Regions from separate parts of the Paenibacillus tritici genome, predicted to be linked through region 1. Evidence: riboswitches for the same ligand, from Rfam matches in the RefSeq annotation. Region 1 holds a riboswitch; the other holds the start of a gene.
The links. Region 1 has a riboswitch for S-adenosylmethionine ahead of KDC22_RS27610 (methionine ABC transporter ATP-binding protein). Riboswitches for the same ligand answer to the same signal wherever they lie in the genome.
Positions count from the first base shown of each region.

Region 1 (6,152 bases):
GTTAAGCGGGGGAGGCAGCAAACGGTAATCACACGGCAACGGGGGACAGGTCAGCATAAGGTCCTGTTTGAGGAGGAACGCTATAGTGCGATACAGTAATTTACGACAATGGATTGAGCAGCTCCGTAGAGATAAGGATCTCGCAGTGATTGAGACTCCGGTTGATCCGCATCTGGAGCTTGCCGAAATTCACCGCCGGGTGGTACAGGAGGAAGGACCGGCCCTGCTGTTCACGAATGTGCAAGGAACGCCGTTTCCGGTGGCTACGAATCTGTTCGGTACGGTCCGGAGGGTGAACAAGGCCTTCGGGACCCGGCCGGAGCAACTGCTGAAGTCACTGACATCAGCAATGGAGATTCTGATTCCGCCTTCAGCAGCAGGCCTGTGGCGGGAGAAGACGGTGCTGCTTGAACTGCTGAGGGCAGGCACCAAAAATATACCGCAAGGCGAAGCCCCGGTACTCGGGGTCTGCCGCAGCAATGATCCGCTGAAGGAGCTGCCCCGGATTACAGCCTGGCCAAAGGATGGCGGGTCATTCATTACACTTCCTCTGGTCTACACAGAGAATATAACCAACCCCAAAGATCATAATCTCGGAATGTACCGGATTCAGATATACGATGACAGCACCACCGGCATCCACTGGCAGATTCATAAGGGAGGCGGATTCCATCATTCGCAGGCAGAGCTTCTCGGGGAGACCCTGCCCGTGTCGGTCTTCATCGGCGGACCGCCTGCCCTGATTGCTGCCGCCGTGGCTCCGGTCTCGGAACGGATTCCCGAGCTGCTGCTGGCATCGTTCATGCTGGGCGGCAAGCTCCCTATGGTACAGGACCCACTCGGAGGGCACAGGATTCCAGCCGAGGCGGAATTCTCGATCCGTGGACGGGTATCCCCGCTGGAGCGGAGAGCGGAAGGGCCGTATGGCAGCCCCTTTGGTTATTATTCGATGCAGCATGATTTCCCGGTTATGCATGTCCAGCGGATGTGGCACCGCAAGGATGCCATCTATCCGGCGACGATTACCGGCAAGCCGCGCCAGGAGGATTATTATCTGAAGGATTATTTACAGCGGCTGCTGTCTCCGGCCTATCCTCTGCTGATCCCTTCCGTAAAAGCGTTGTGGTCTTATTCGGAATCCGGCTCGCATTCGCTGACTGCAGCAGTGGTCAGGGAAAGTTACCCGCGGGAGTATATGGTGTCTGCTTTTCGTATCCTGGGGGAAGGCCAGCTCTCTTTAACCAAATTCCTGCTTTTGACGAATGTGCCGGTGGAACTTACCGATTTCCCCAAGCTGCTGGAAACAGTGCTGGAGCGGTTCAACCCGCAGACGGACTTAACGATCTTCGCCAATACCTCGATGGATACGCTGGATTACACCGGACGCAAGCTGAATCATGGCAGCAAAGCTGTGATGGCCGGCATCGGAAGCCCGGTCCGCCAGCTCCCAAGGACGTACACAGAGGGCCAACTTCCATCAATCACCGCCGCTGTGCCTTATTGCGGAGGATGTTTAGCCGTTTCCGGTGCATCCTATGAAGAGGACCCGGAGCTGCCGGACAGACTGGTGTCTTACTTCAAGGAACAGGAGACCGCCTGGCCGCTGATTGTTCTGGTGGATCATGCGGAAGAAGCGGTCCGCACGCAGACCTCATTCTTATGGACGGTATTCACCCGTTTCAATCCGGCCGACGATATCTATTCGGCGGCCCAGGTGCAGCGCGGTGGCTTCAGCTATTCGCTGCCGCTCATTATAGATGCCAGAATGAAGCCGGGATACCCGGAGGAGTTGGCTACGCGGGAGGATATTGCAGAACGGGTGGACCGCAACTGGCACCGTTATTTCCCTCAGGCATAGGATTGCTCACAAGTATTAATCGAAGAAGCGGATCTTCCGCAAAACGTTAAGGAGGCCGAATATGCTGCGGATATTGCTGGGAGAGCCTCCGCGCGAGAACAGCGGGGTGCTGGCTGAAGCCATGGAACACATGGCGAAGGCTGCCTCCATGCTGCGCAAGGAGATGATTGCCCATGAAGACCGGGACCATGAATTCCGTAAGCTGGAAATATGGACACGCGGTCTGATCTCTTCCCTGGACGAGCTGGAGCAGAGCTGGTTCGCTGCTGCCTTTTACCGGAAGTCAGTGGTTGCCGGTTATATGGATGACATGTCGTCCATGGAGCAGGGGGAGTACGCCAGATATGTGTATTTTTATAAAAATGGCTTCATCCGTGTCTTCTCGCTACTCGACAAGCTGGGGACGGTACTGAATAGTCTGTACCATCTGGATACGGGCAAGGTTAAGACACACTTCTCTTATTTCACGGTACTGCGGCAATTTCAGCTGCTTAGGGCGCATAACCCGCTGGCGGATGAGCTGGAGCGAATCAAGAATTCCTACCGTGAACCGGTAGAGAATCTGCGCAAACGGCGCAATGCCGAGATCCATTACATGAATGCGGAGATGACCGACGATCTCTGGCAGCGTCATCAGGGGCTGCATGACAAGATTCGCCTGGAGGATCTCGACAGTCATCTGGAGGATTTGAAGCAGAGCCTGGAGATGGTATGCAAATCCCTGGCTGCCGCATTCAGGTATGGTAATGAGCAATGGCACAAGAACAAAGCCGCTCCCAGCCTGAAATCCGGACAAGCTGATTCGTAAAAACTTACCTTTGACAAAAAACCGGAAACTGAATATACTTAGGCATACATTCACTTCTGACATGAAACGGAATATATAAATTTCATACTTTTTATCTTATCGAGAGCGGCGGAGGGATAGGCCCGATGAAGCCCGGCAACCGGTTTGAATCCAGCGTAAGGGCTGCATCCAAATGTCATGGTGCTAATTCCTACAATGCCGCCAGATGTGTGGTATTTGGCAGATGAGAAGGCATTGTCATTATACACACAGGCCTCTTGCGATCTGCATGGATCGTAGGGGGCTTTTTTGGTTATAAGATCAGGATAGTAAGAAGGAGGACGGGACGATTGATAGAGTTGAAGAATTTGACCAAAGTATACGGTAAAGGGAGCAAGCAAGCGACAGCACTCTCTGCGCTGAGCCTGTCGATTAAGAAGGGGGAGATCTTCGGGGTGATCGGCCACTCCGGGGCGGGCAAAAGCACGCTGATCCGCTGCATTAATCTGCTGGAACGCCCGACTCAGGGCGAGGTCTGGGTAGACGGTGTGGAGCTGACGGCACTCCGCAAGCACCAGCTGCAGGTGCAGCGGCGTAAGATCGGAATGATCTTTCAGCACTTCAATCTCCTCTCCTCGGCAACGGTGTATAATAATATCGCTTTTCCGCTGCGGCTGGCCGGAACGGAGGGAGCTGAGATAGAGCGCAAGGTGAAAGAACTGCTGTTCCTCGTGGGGCTGGAAGAGCATTGGAACAAGTATCCGGCTGAGTTATCAGGGGGCCAGAAGCAGCGTGTCGGTATAGCCCGGGCGCTGGCAAGTGATCCTGACGTTCTGTTATGCGATGAAGCGACCTCGGCGCTTGATCCGCAGACAACAGACTCCATTCTGCGTCTGCTTATGGATATCAATACCAAGTTCAATCTGACCATCGTGCTGATCACCCATGAGATGCATGTTATTCAGAGCATCTGCGACCGCGTTGCGGTTATCCATGGCGGCGGAATTGTGGAACAGGGCGAAGTGGCTCAGGTATTTCTGAAACCGAAGCATGAGGTTACGAAAGAGTTCATCCGCAGTGAAACTCAGTCGGAAGGACCGCTCAGGGAAGCGATTGACGCGGTGCATACAGGGTACACACAGGCGGTCAAAATTACTTTTCTCGGACATAAGACATATGAGTCCACACTCTCCCAAGTGGTGCAGGGAACCGGTGTTCATTTCGCCATTCTCCACGGAACCATTTCGACGATCAAGGACGTTCCTTACGGGCAGTTAATCGTCAGGTTCGAAGGACCTGCCGATGCTGTTCAAGTCACGATTACTGAGCTTACGGCCCAGGGCCTTGATGTGGAGGTGATTTTGTAATGGGCGGATTAGATTTTAGCGGTATCAATTGGGATGAAATGCTTGATGCGACGATTGCCACGCTTAAAATGATCGCTATTTCAGGAATATTTACAATAATCCTTGGTTTACCACTCGGAATTGTGTTATATTTATGGGGCAAATCAAATAACGTTATTATCAGGGCTGTTTACTCGGCATTATCATTCATTGTGAATATCCTGCGGTCTGTTCCGTTTATCATTCTGATGGTGGCGCTGATTCCATTAAGCAAATCCATTATGGGCACCTCCATAGGTGTACTTGGAACGATTCCGGCACTGGTGATCGGCGCGGCTCCCTTCTTCGCGAGGCTGGTTGAAACGGCGCTGCGTGAGGTGGACCGGGGAATCATTGAAGCGGCGCAGGGTATGGGAGCCTCCACGGGCCAGATTGTTATGCGTGTACTGCTGCCCGAGGCTCGTCCAGGCCTGCTTGCCGGAGTTACCATCACCATAGTTACGCTAGTCTCCTATACTGCAATGTCGGGGATGATCGGCGGCGGCGGTCTGGGTGACCTGGCCATCCGCTACGGCTACTATCGTTATGAGAAGGAAGTCATGATTATCGCGGTAGCTCTGATGGTGATTCTGGTGCAGCTGCTGCAAATGGCCGGTGACCGGCTGGTTAGACATTTTACACGGAAATAAGGTACATCCATATAGAGCCTTATTCATACAAACCATACTGATTAGAGGGGGATTTACAGATGAAAAAAGTACTGCTTACATTCTTCAGCTTGACCTTGATATTGGTGATTGCAGCCTGCGGAAACAATAAAACTGCGAACAATGCTCCGGCAACAACCGCACCGACAGAAGCGGCAGCGGCTGAACCCACTACTGCGCCTGCTGCGGACCCGGTAACCCTGGTCATTGGAGCTTCTCCTGTACCGCATGCGGAAATCCTCAAAGCGATTGCCCCGCTGCTTGAAGCCCAAGGCATTAAGCTCGAAATCAAAGAATTCACAGATTATATTCTTCCTAATACACAACTTGCCGAGAAGCAGCTCGATGCGAACTTCTTCCAGCACAAGCCTTATCTGGATGATCAGAATACCAAGAACGGCACGGATCTTGTATCTGTAACCGCAGTTCATGTTGAACCCTTCGGCGCCTATTCCAAGAAGATCAAATCCATCGACGAATTGGCTGAAGGTGCCAAGGTAGCGATCCCGAATGATGCTACTAACGGAGGACGCGCACTGATTCTGCTGGCCAAGAATGGCCTGATCACCTTGAAGGACGACACTAACATTGCTTCCACCAAAGCAGATATCACTGAGAACCCTAAGAAGCTGGATATCATTGAGCTGGATGCTGCCATGCTGCCACGTCAGTTGGAGGAAGTAGATCTGGCGCTGATTAATACGAACTTTGCTCTGGATGCCGGTCTGGTTCCAACAAAGGATGCTTTGTTCATCGAAGGCGGGGATTCTCCGTATGCCAACCTGCTGGTAGCCCGTCCTGACAATAAGGATTCCGATGCGATCAAGAAGCTGGCAGCAGCCCTGAACTCTGCAGAAGCCAAAGCCTTCATCGAAGAGAAATACGAAGGTGCCATTATCCCGGCATTCTAAGCTTGAGACTAAGGCAATATAACGAAGACTGATGACCGGAGATGTCCGGGCGGCCGGAAATGGCTGCCGGCATCTCTGGTTTTTTTTGCAGAGACAGGCAGTCCATATGCTGGAATTAGTTCCATCCGCTATGAATTAAGGTTGATCCGAAATGTAAAATTTAATATAATAAAAAAATCCCGGCCTTCATCGGAAGGCCGGGACGGTTTATGAAACGGGATTAGAATACTTGAATAACTTCTTCCACGCCTTCTACTTCTTCAACGAGGGCGCGTTCGATCCCGGCTTTAAGCGTGATCGTGGAGCTTGGGCAACTGCCGCATGCACCCATAAGTTTCAACTTGACGATGCCGTCTTCAACATCAATCAGTTCCACGTCACCGCCATCGCGCTGCAGGAACGGACGAAGTTTATCGAGCACTTCCAGTACTTCATCATACATGGTTGCGCTTTGTACGTTCTCACTCATTTCTCAATCACTCCTTTCGTATGTTTATTATAGTACAAAAACTTAAAAAATAAAATGGTTAGTGCAGAATAGGG
Region 1 is NZ_CP073365.1:6,436,997-6,443,148, reverse strand. Features, by position in the region: gene KDC22_RS27625 (COX15/CtaA family protein) at 1-28, shown strand, start outside; gene KDC22_RS27620 (UbiD family decarboxylase) at 86-1,858, shown strand; gene KDC22_RS27615 (Cthe_2314 family HEPN domain-containing protein) at 1,920-2,666, shown strand; SAM riboswitch class I at 2,760-2,896, shown strand; gene KDC22_RS27610 (methionine ABC transporter ATP-binding protein) at 2,996-4,012, shown strand; gene KDC22_RS27605 (methionine ABC transporter permease) at 4,012-4,680, shown strand; gene KDC22_RS27600 (MetQ/NlpA family ABC transporter substrate-binding protein) at 4,740-5,609, shown strand; gene KDC22_RS27595 (NifU family protein) at 5,830-6,078, opposite strand.

Region 2 (6,152 bases), 3.4 Mb from region 1:
TGCGGTAGAAGGCGCAGAAGCGGCAGTACACATCACATACGTTCGTATAGTTAATATTGCGGCCGATGACGAAGGTAGCCAGCGGGTCCGGGTGCCAGCGCTTCATAATAATATCTGCCGCCGCCCCCATCTTCTCAATTTCATTGCTCTCGAACAACGTGATCGTGTCTTCCAATTGAAGACGTTCACCCTTAAGTGTCTTATCCAGAATAAGATCAATTGCACTCATCGTTGACGGCCTCCTCTTAATCTATGAAGTTATATAAATTTTTATCATTTTATTAACCCGTTCCCCCATCGTATCACAATCCGCTGAGCTTGAAAAATCTTTTAGGGCCAGAAATGAGATTACGGTCCTGATACAAAGTCAAACAGCAGCACCTTGGGCGCTGCTGCTCTAATCCTATGCTGATCCGGCTTAGCCGGACGGAGGGCGAATGCTGTTCTACTCCAATTCGCTCCGGGCGGCTTCCAATGCCTGCGTAAGATCAGCGATCAGATCCTCCACATGCTCGATGCCGACCGAGAAACGCAGCAGCCGGTCATCTACGCCGACCGCATCGCGGATTTCCGCAGGAATATCGGCATGGGTCTGCACCGCCGGGTAGGTCATCAGCGATTCCACCCCGCCGAGACTCTCGGCGAAGGCAATCAGGCGGATATGGCGGAGCAACGGCTCCACGTATCTTGCATCCTTCACCTTGAAGGAGAAGATGCCCGTGTTGCCGGAGGATTGGCGGTTCTGAATCGCGTACCCCGGATGGTCCGGCAGTCCCGGATGGAAGACTTCGGCAATCGCCGGATGCTCCAGCAGATAGCGGGCGATGGCCAGCGCATTGCTCTCATGCCGCTCCATGCGCAGGGCCAGTGTCTTCATCCCCTTCATCAGCTGATAGCTGTCATTCGGGGCAAGAACGGCTCCCAGGGAGTTATGCAGCACAGCCATCTCTGCCGACAGTTCCGCGCCCTTGGTAACAATAAGCCCGGCTAGTACATCGTTATGCCCGCCCAGATATTTGGTCGCACTGTGAACAACAATATCTGCCCCCAGCTCAAGCGGACGCTGGAAGAACGGAGTCAGCAGCGTGTTATCGACAATCGAGAGCAGCCCGTGATGACGGGCCCAGGTACATACCGCTTCAATATCCGTAATCATCATCAGCGGATTGGTTGGTGTCTCAATGAATACGCCCTTGGTGCCCGGCTGGCGGGCCGCCTCCAGGCCATCGAGATCATTGGTGTCCACATACGAGGCGCTGATGCCGTATTTGGCGAGAATCCGTTCGAGCAGCCGGTAGGTTCCGCCGTACAGGTCCAGTGATACAATGAGATGATCCCCTTGTCCAAACAAGGTGAACACCGTAGTCAGTGCAGCCATTCCGGAGGCGCAGGCGAAGCCGGCATCCCCGGATTCCAGTGCTGCTGCTGCATCTTCGAGCACAGTGCGGGTAGGATTTTTGGTGCGGATGTAGTCAAAGCCTGTGCTCTGTCCAAGTCTAGGGTGACGGAAGGCCGTCGCATGATAAATCGGATAATTAATCGCCCCGGTGGCGGGGTCCTCCATTGAACCAATCTGTGCCAGTCTGCTCTCAATTCTCAGTTTCTCATCCATCTCCACTGCCTCCTAAAAGTTTGTGTGCGATAACCATTGCTTCTATATATAAATATAACTTTTAACTTTTAGATAAATGCCCCGATATCGTAAGGAGTCTCTTGGTATACATAGTAATTGAGCCAATTAGCGAATAATAAGTTGGCATGGGCGCGCCAGACAGCCGGCGGTGTACGGGTTGGATCATCCTTTGGATAATAGTGCTTCGGCAGCTGCACTTCCATCCCCTTGGCGATATCCCGGTCATACTCCCATTTCAGCGAGAACGGATCGTATTCCGAATGTCCGGTGACAAAAATCTGCTTCCCGTCATGAGTGGCTACCAGGTAGACCCCGGCCTCCTCGGACTCGGCCAGAATCTGCAGCTCAGGATTCTGCTCTATATCTTCACGGGAGACGTCGGTATGACGGGAATGCGGAACATGGAACACTTCATCGAAGCCGCGCAGCAGCTTGACATTATTATGGTTCAGCGTATGCGGAAACACTCCAAAGCATTTGTCCGGCAGGCTCACCTTACGTACGCCAAAGTGATGATACAGCCCTGCCTGCGCAGCCCAACAGATGTGCATCGTCGAGGTCACATTCTGTTTGCTCCACTCCATAATCACTTTCAGCTCTTCCCAGTAGTTCACATCCTCGAATTCCAGCTGTTCTACGGGAGCGCCGGTTATGATCAGGCCGTCAAAACGGCGGTCGCTGATCTCATCGAAGGTCTTATAAAAGCTCTTCAGATGCTCAGCCGATGTATTTTTCGAGGTATGGGAGCTGGGATGCAGCAGAACCACATCCACCTGAAGCGGGGAATTCCCGATAAGGCGCAGCAGCTGTGTCTCTGTAGTTTCTTTCGTTGGCATCAGATTCAGGATGGCGATCCTGAGGGGACGGATATCCTGATGAAAGGCCTGGCTTTCATCCATTACGAATATATTCTCACCGGATAATACTTCCTTGGCCGGCAGGCTGTCGGGAATTTTGATAGGCATTGCTGTATCCACTCCTTAACTGAAATTGGGTTCCGCTTAGGCGGTTGAGCTTGTTGCAGGGTAGCGAAAAAAGACCTTTCCCGGGCGAGAAAGGTCATATAATTCAGTCATATGCGCCCTCTCATCTGCCAGAGAACTTCCGCCGGACGCATAACGTCCCTGCAAAGCTTCCGCAAGATTTAGCACCGTGCGTTCACACGCCGGTTGCCGGGTTTCATCGGGCTAGTCCCTCCACCTGCTCTTGATAAGATTTAGCTGTATTCAATTGGATGTACCACAGCATCCGTAGATGCTTTTTCTTAAATTTCACTTTAAATCATGAACCTCCTTTTCGTCAAGTCCATACAATGCTTAAGGAGCCTTGAGATTGAAAAGAATTTCTCTTGTAAGAGGCATACCCCGGCGTTATACTAGACAAGTGTTTCAAACCCAAAACGGCGAAAAGAAGAGGTGAGAGAAGAATGGAAGGCGACCCGGGCTCGCGAATATGCGTGCAGAACGAACAACCACACAGGATTAACATCAGCTTGCCGGCGGCGGGAGCCCTTATTCTTCATGCTCTCGGACCGTCTTTTGGCCTTCATCCATGATTGTACCACCGGCCAAGCTGATTTTTTCCGTGTGCTGAAATTAGCATACCCCCGGAGAAGACCGGGGAGTGAAGGAGTGAATCAGATGAAAATCCGGCTGGTGAATGCAGGGGTTTTTACGCCTATTGACAATATTGAAGAAACTTTAACCGCCCCTGCCGAGGGGTTCTACTGGATTGATGCAGATGTGGAGGACCTTGTAGAGCTTCAGCCTATATACGGGCTGCATGATCTGGCTGTGGAAGACTGTCTCAGTGAAGAGGATCAGCGTCCGAAGCTGGAGATTTATGAGAGCCATTATTTTATCGTAGTGAACAGTATCCGGTTCGATGATGAGGAAATCTTCCTCCGTGCGCTCAACGTGTTCCTGGGCAGACATTTCATTATTACCGTTACGAAGCAGAAGATCCATGAGCTGCGTGTCCTGAAGCCCGCACTGTGGGAGCAGGAGGTCAGTACACCTGACCGCTTCCTGTATCTGCTGATCGACCTCGTTGTCGACAACTTCTTCTCGGTCGGTGACCGGATTGAAGCGCGGATTGAGAAGCTGGAAGAAGACATCCTCATGCATACCAAGAAAACGCATCTGAGCGAGATCATTGGTCTGCGCAGTGAGATTCTCTGGCTGAAGAAGATGCTCGGCCCGCAGAAGGAAGTTATCAACACGCTGAATAAGAAGGATCTTCGCCTGATCGACGATCAATTGCAGAAGTATTTCAGTGACATCTACGAAAATGCGGTCAAGATCTCTGAAACGTTTGAAACGTACCGCGATCTCATGGGCAACTTACGCGAAGCTTATCAATCCAGTATTGCGAACCGCGCCAATGAAATCATGCGTGTATTTACGGCAATTACCACCATATTCATGCCGCTGACCGTGATTACCGGAATCTACGGCATGAACTTTGACAATATCCCGGAGATCCACACCGAGTACGGCTACTATGGCGTCATTGCCGTTATGGTAACCCTCGGCTGCGGAATGCTTGTGATCTTCCGCAAGAAGGATTGGCTATGAAGGACGGCGGACGAATATGCAGGACGAAGGCACCGTATACCTTAGGGTTTCGGAAGCCTTCGTCTTTTTGGTATGTCGCCCTTTACAAGAATAGCAAAGCCGTTTCCACTTGTGTCGCCTGTATGTACCTACCGCTGCACAAGCCGGGAATTCAGATCCTCCTGACCTCTCCGCCGCATTCGGATACTCACTAGCAGCTAAGTTGCCATTCCCAGGGTAGCTGGCTGCTCCCGCCGGATGCGGAGTCGGATCAGCCGCAGGCGTTCGTAATACAGATCCAGGCCGTCAGCAGGTGCGAAATCCTCCCCATACACTTTGTAGAGGACAGGCTTCAGGAAGTTGTCGCCGATCAGCTCATAGGCTGTCCATATATTGTTCTGTTCTTCAGAGGTCACTTCACTGAGTTCAAAGGCAATGAGCTTCTCGGCGGAATAGCCGTCCTTCTCCAGCTCTTCCACCACCTCAAGCACTTCACGGCGGGACACTCCGCTAAGCGCTGTGAGCTGCTCCATTCCCTGCCCTTCTTCAATCCCCTGGAGCAGAACACGGCGCAGTCTCAGCCGCTCTAATTGCTTCTTGTACTTAAGCTCCTTCTGCTTATAATGCCAGGACACAAAGCTCTCTTCATCAATCGTATGATTCACCCAGCTTAACGGAAAGTCATGCTCGCGTTCTACAGCCGAGGTAATGCTTAGCCAGTCGGCGCCATACTGCGAAGCTTTGCCTTCACCCACCCCCGGAAGCTGCAGCAGCTCCTCCGGTGTACGGGGGAGAAATGCACTGATCATACGCAGCAGACGGTTGCTGGCCAGAATATAAGGTGCCTTCCGTTCGCTGGAGGCCTTCCCCCTGCGCCAGGAGCACAGCTCCTCAAAGACCGCTTCATTCCCGTAATGCTCGCTGTAATACTGCAGCTTAAGCTGCTCCTGGCTGCGGCCGCTGAGATTATCCTCCTCATGAAATACACCGTCAATTAGCGGGCGGTAGCCATCCCCCATCTTCACTGCAAGCTCATGCCGGTATACACACAGCATCTCATTCCACGACCCGCCTTCATACCACAGGCTGTCGCCCGTCTCCTGTTCGCCGGAGAAGTCACGCCAGCCCAGACGCCACAGCCCTTCCTCTTCTCCAATCCATAGCTGGGCAAAAACCTCCTGGTCCACTCCTGATATTCTGGACAAACGGTTCATAAATACAATCTGCATATGAATCCCTACCTTCGTCGTCTTACAGTATGCATAAAGATAAGAACTCTTTATAGCATTGAGCATATAAATTCTTATCTTGGCACAAAAAAAAGCACCTCTCCCACGAAATTCGTGAAAGAGGTGCTTCCTCTTAAATGCTATACTGTTAAAACCTAGGATACCATATATTACGTAACAGTCAATGTCTTTTTAACAGAATGCCTACTTCCGGTCCAAAGCCAGCCTAGCCAGACCCAGCGCGCCGGACAGACCCGCGTTGTCCCCAAGCTGCGGAGGAACAATATAACTGCCAATCGCCTCATTGAGTGCCGGATGCTGTACATATCCGCCGAGCAATTCCTGCAGCTTAGTGTGGATCATCGGGAAAAGCTGACTCTGCTTCATCACGCCGCCGCCCATAACGATCTTCTGCGGCGAGAGGATCAGCACATAGTTCATCAGGGCATGGGCCAGATAGTGGGCCTCCATCGCCCAGGCCGGATGGTCCGCAGGCAGCTCACCCGCCGGCTTGCCCCAGCGTTTGCCGATAGCCGGACCGGCTGCCAGGCCTTCCAGGCAGTCCCCGTGATAAGGACAGAAGCCTTCGTAGTGGTCCTCGGGATGACGACGGACCAGAATATGGCCCATCTCCGGATGGGACAGCCCATGGATCAGCTTCCCGCCAACGACTGCGCCAGCGCCGATCCCGGTGCCCACAGTGATGTACAGACAGCTATCCAGCCCTTGAGCTGC
Region 2 is NZ_CP073365.1:2,117,590-2,123,741, reverse strand. Features, by position in the region: gene mqnC (cyclic dehypoxanthinyl futalosine synthase) at 1-229, opposite strand, end outside; gene KDC22_RS08955 (PLP-dependent transferase) at 446-1,612, opposite strand; gene metA (homoserine O-acetyltransferase MetA) at 1,681-2,598, opposite strand; SAM riboswitch class I at 2,717-2,849, opposite strand; gene corA (magnesium/cobalt transporter CorA) at 3,274-4,209, shown strand; gene KDC22_RS08940 (HRDC domain-containing protein) at 4,407-5,417, opposite strand; gene KDC22_RS08935 (ROK family protein) at 5,622-6,152, opposite strand, start outside.
Region 2: linked by a shared signal. The riboswitch ahead of metA (homoserine O-acetyltransferase MetA) and the one ahead of KDC22_RS27610 (methionine ABC transporter ATP-binding protein) in region 1 are both predicted to bind S-adenosylmethionine.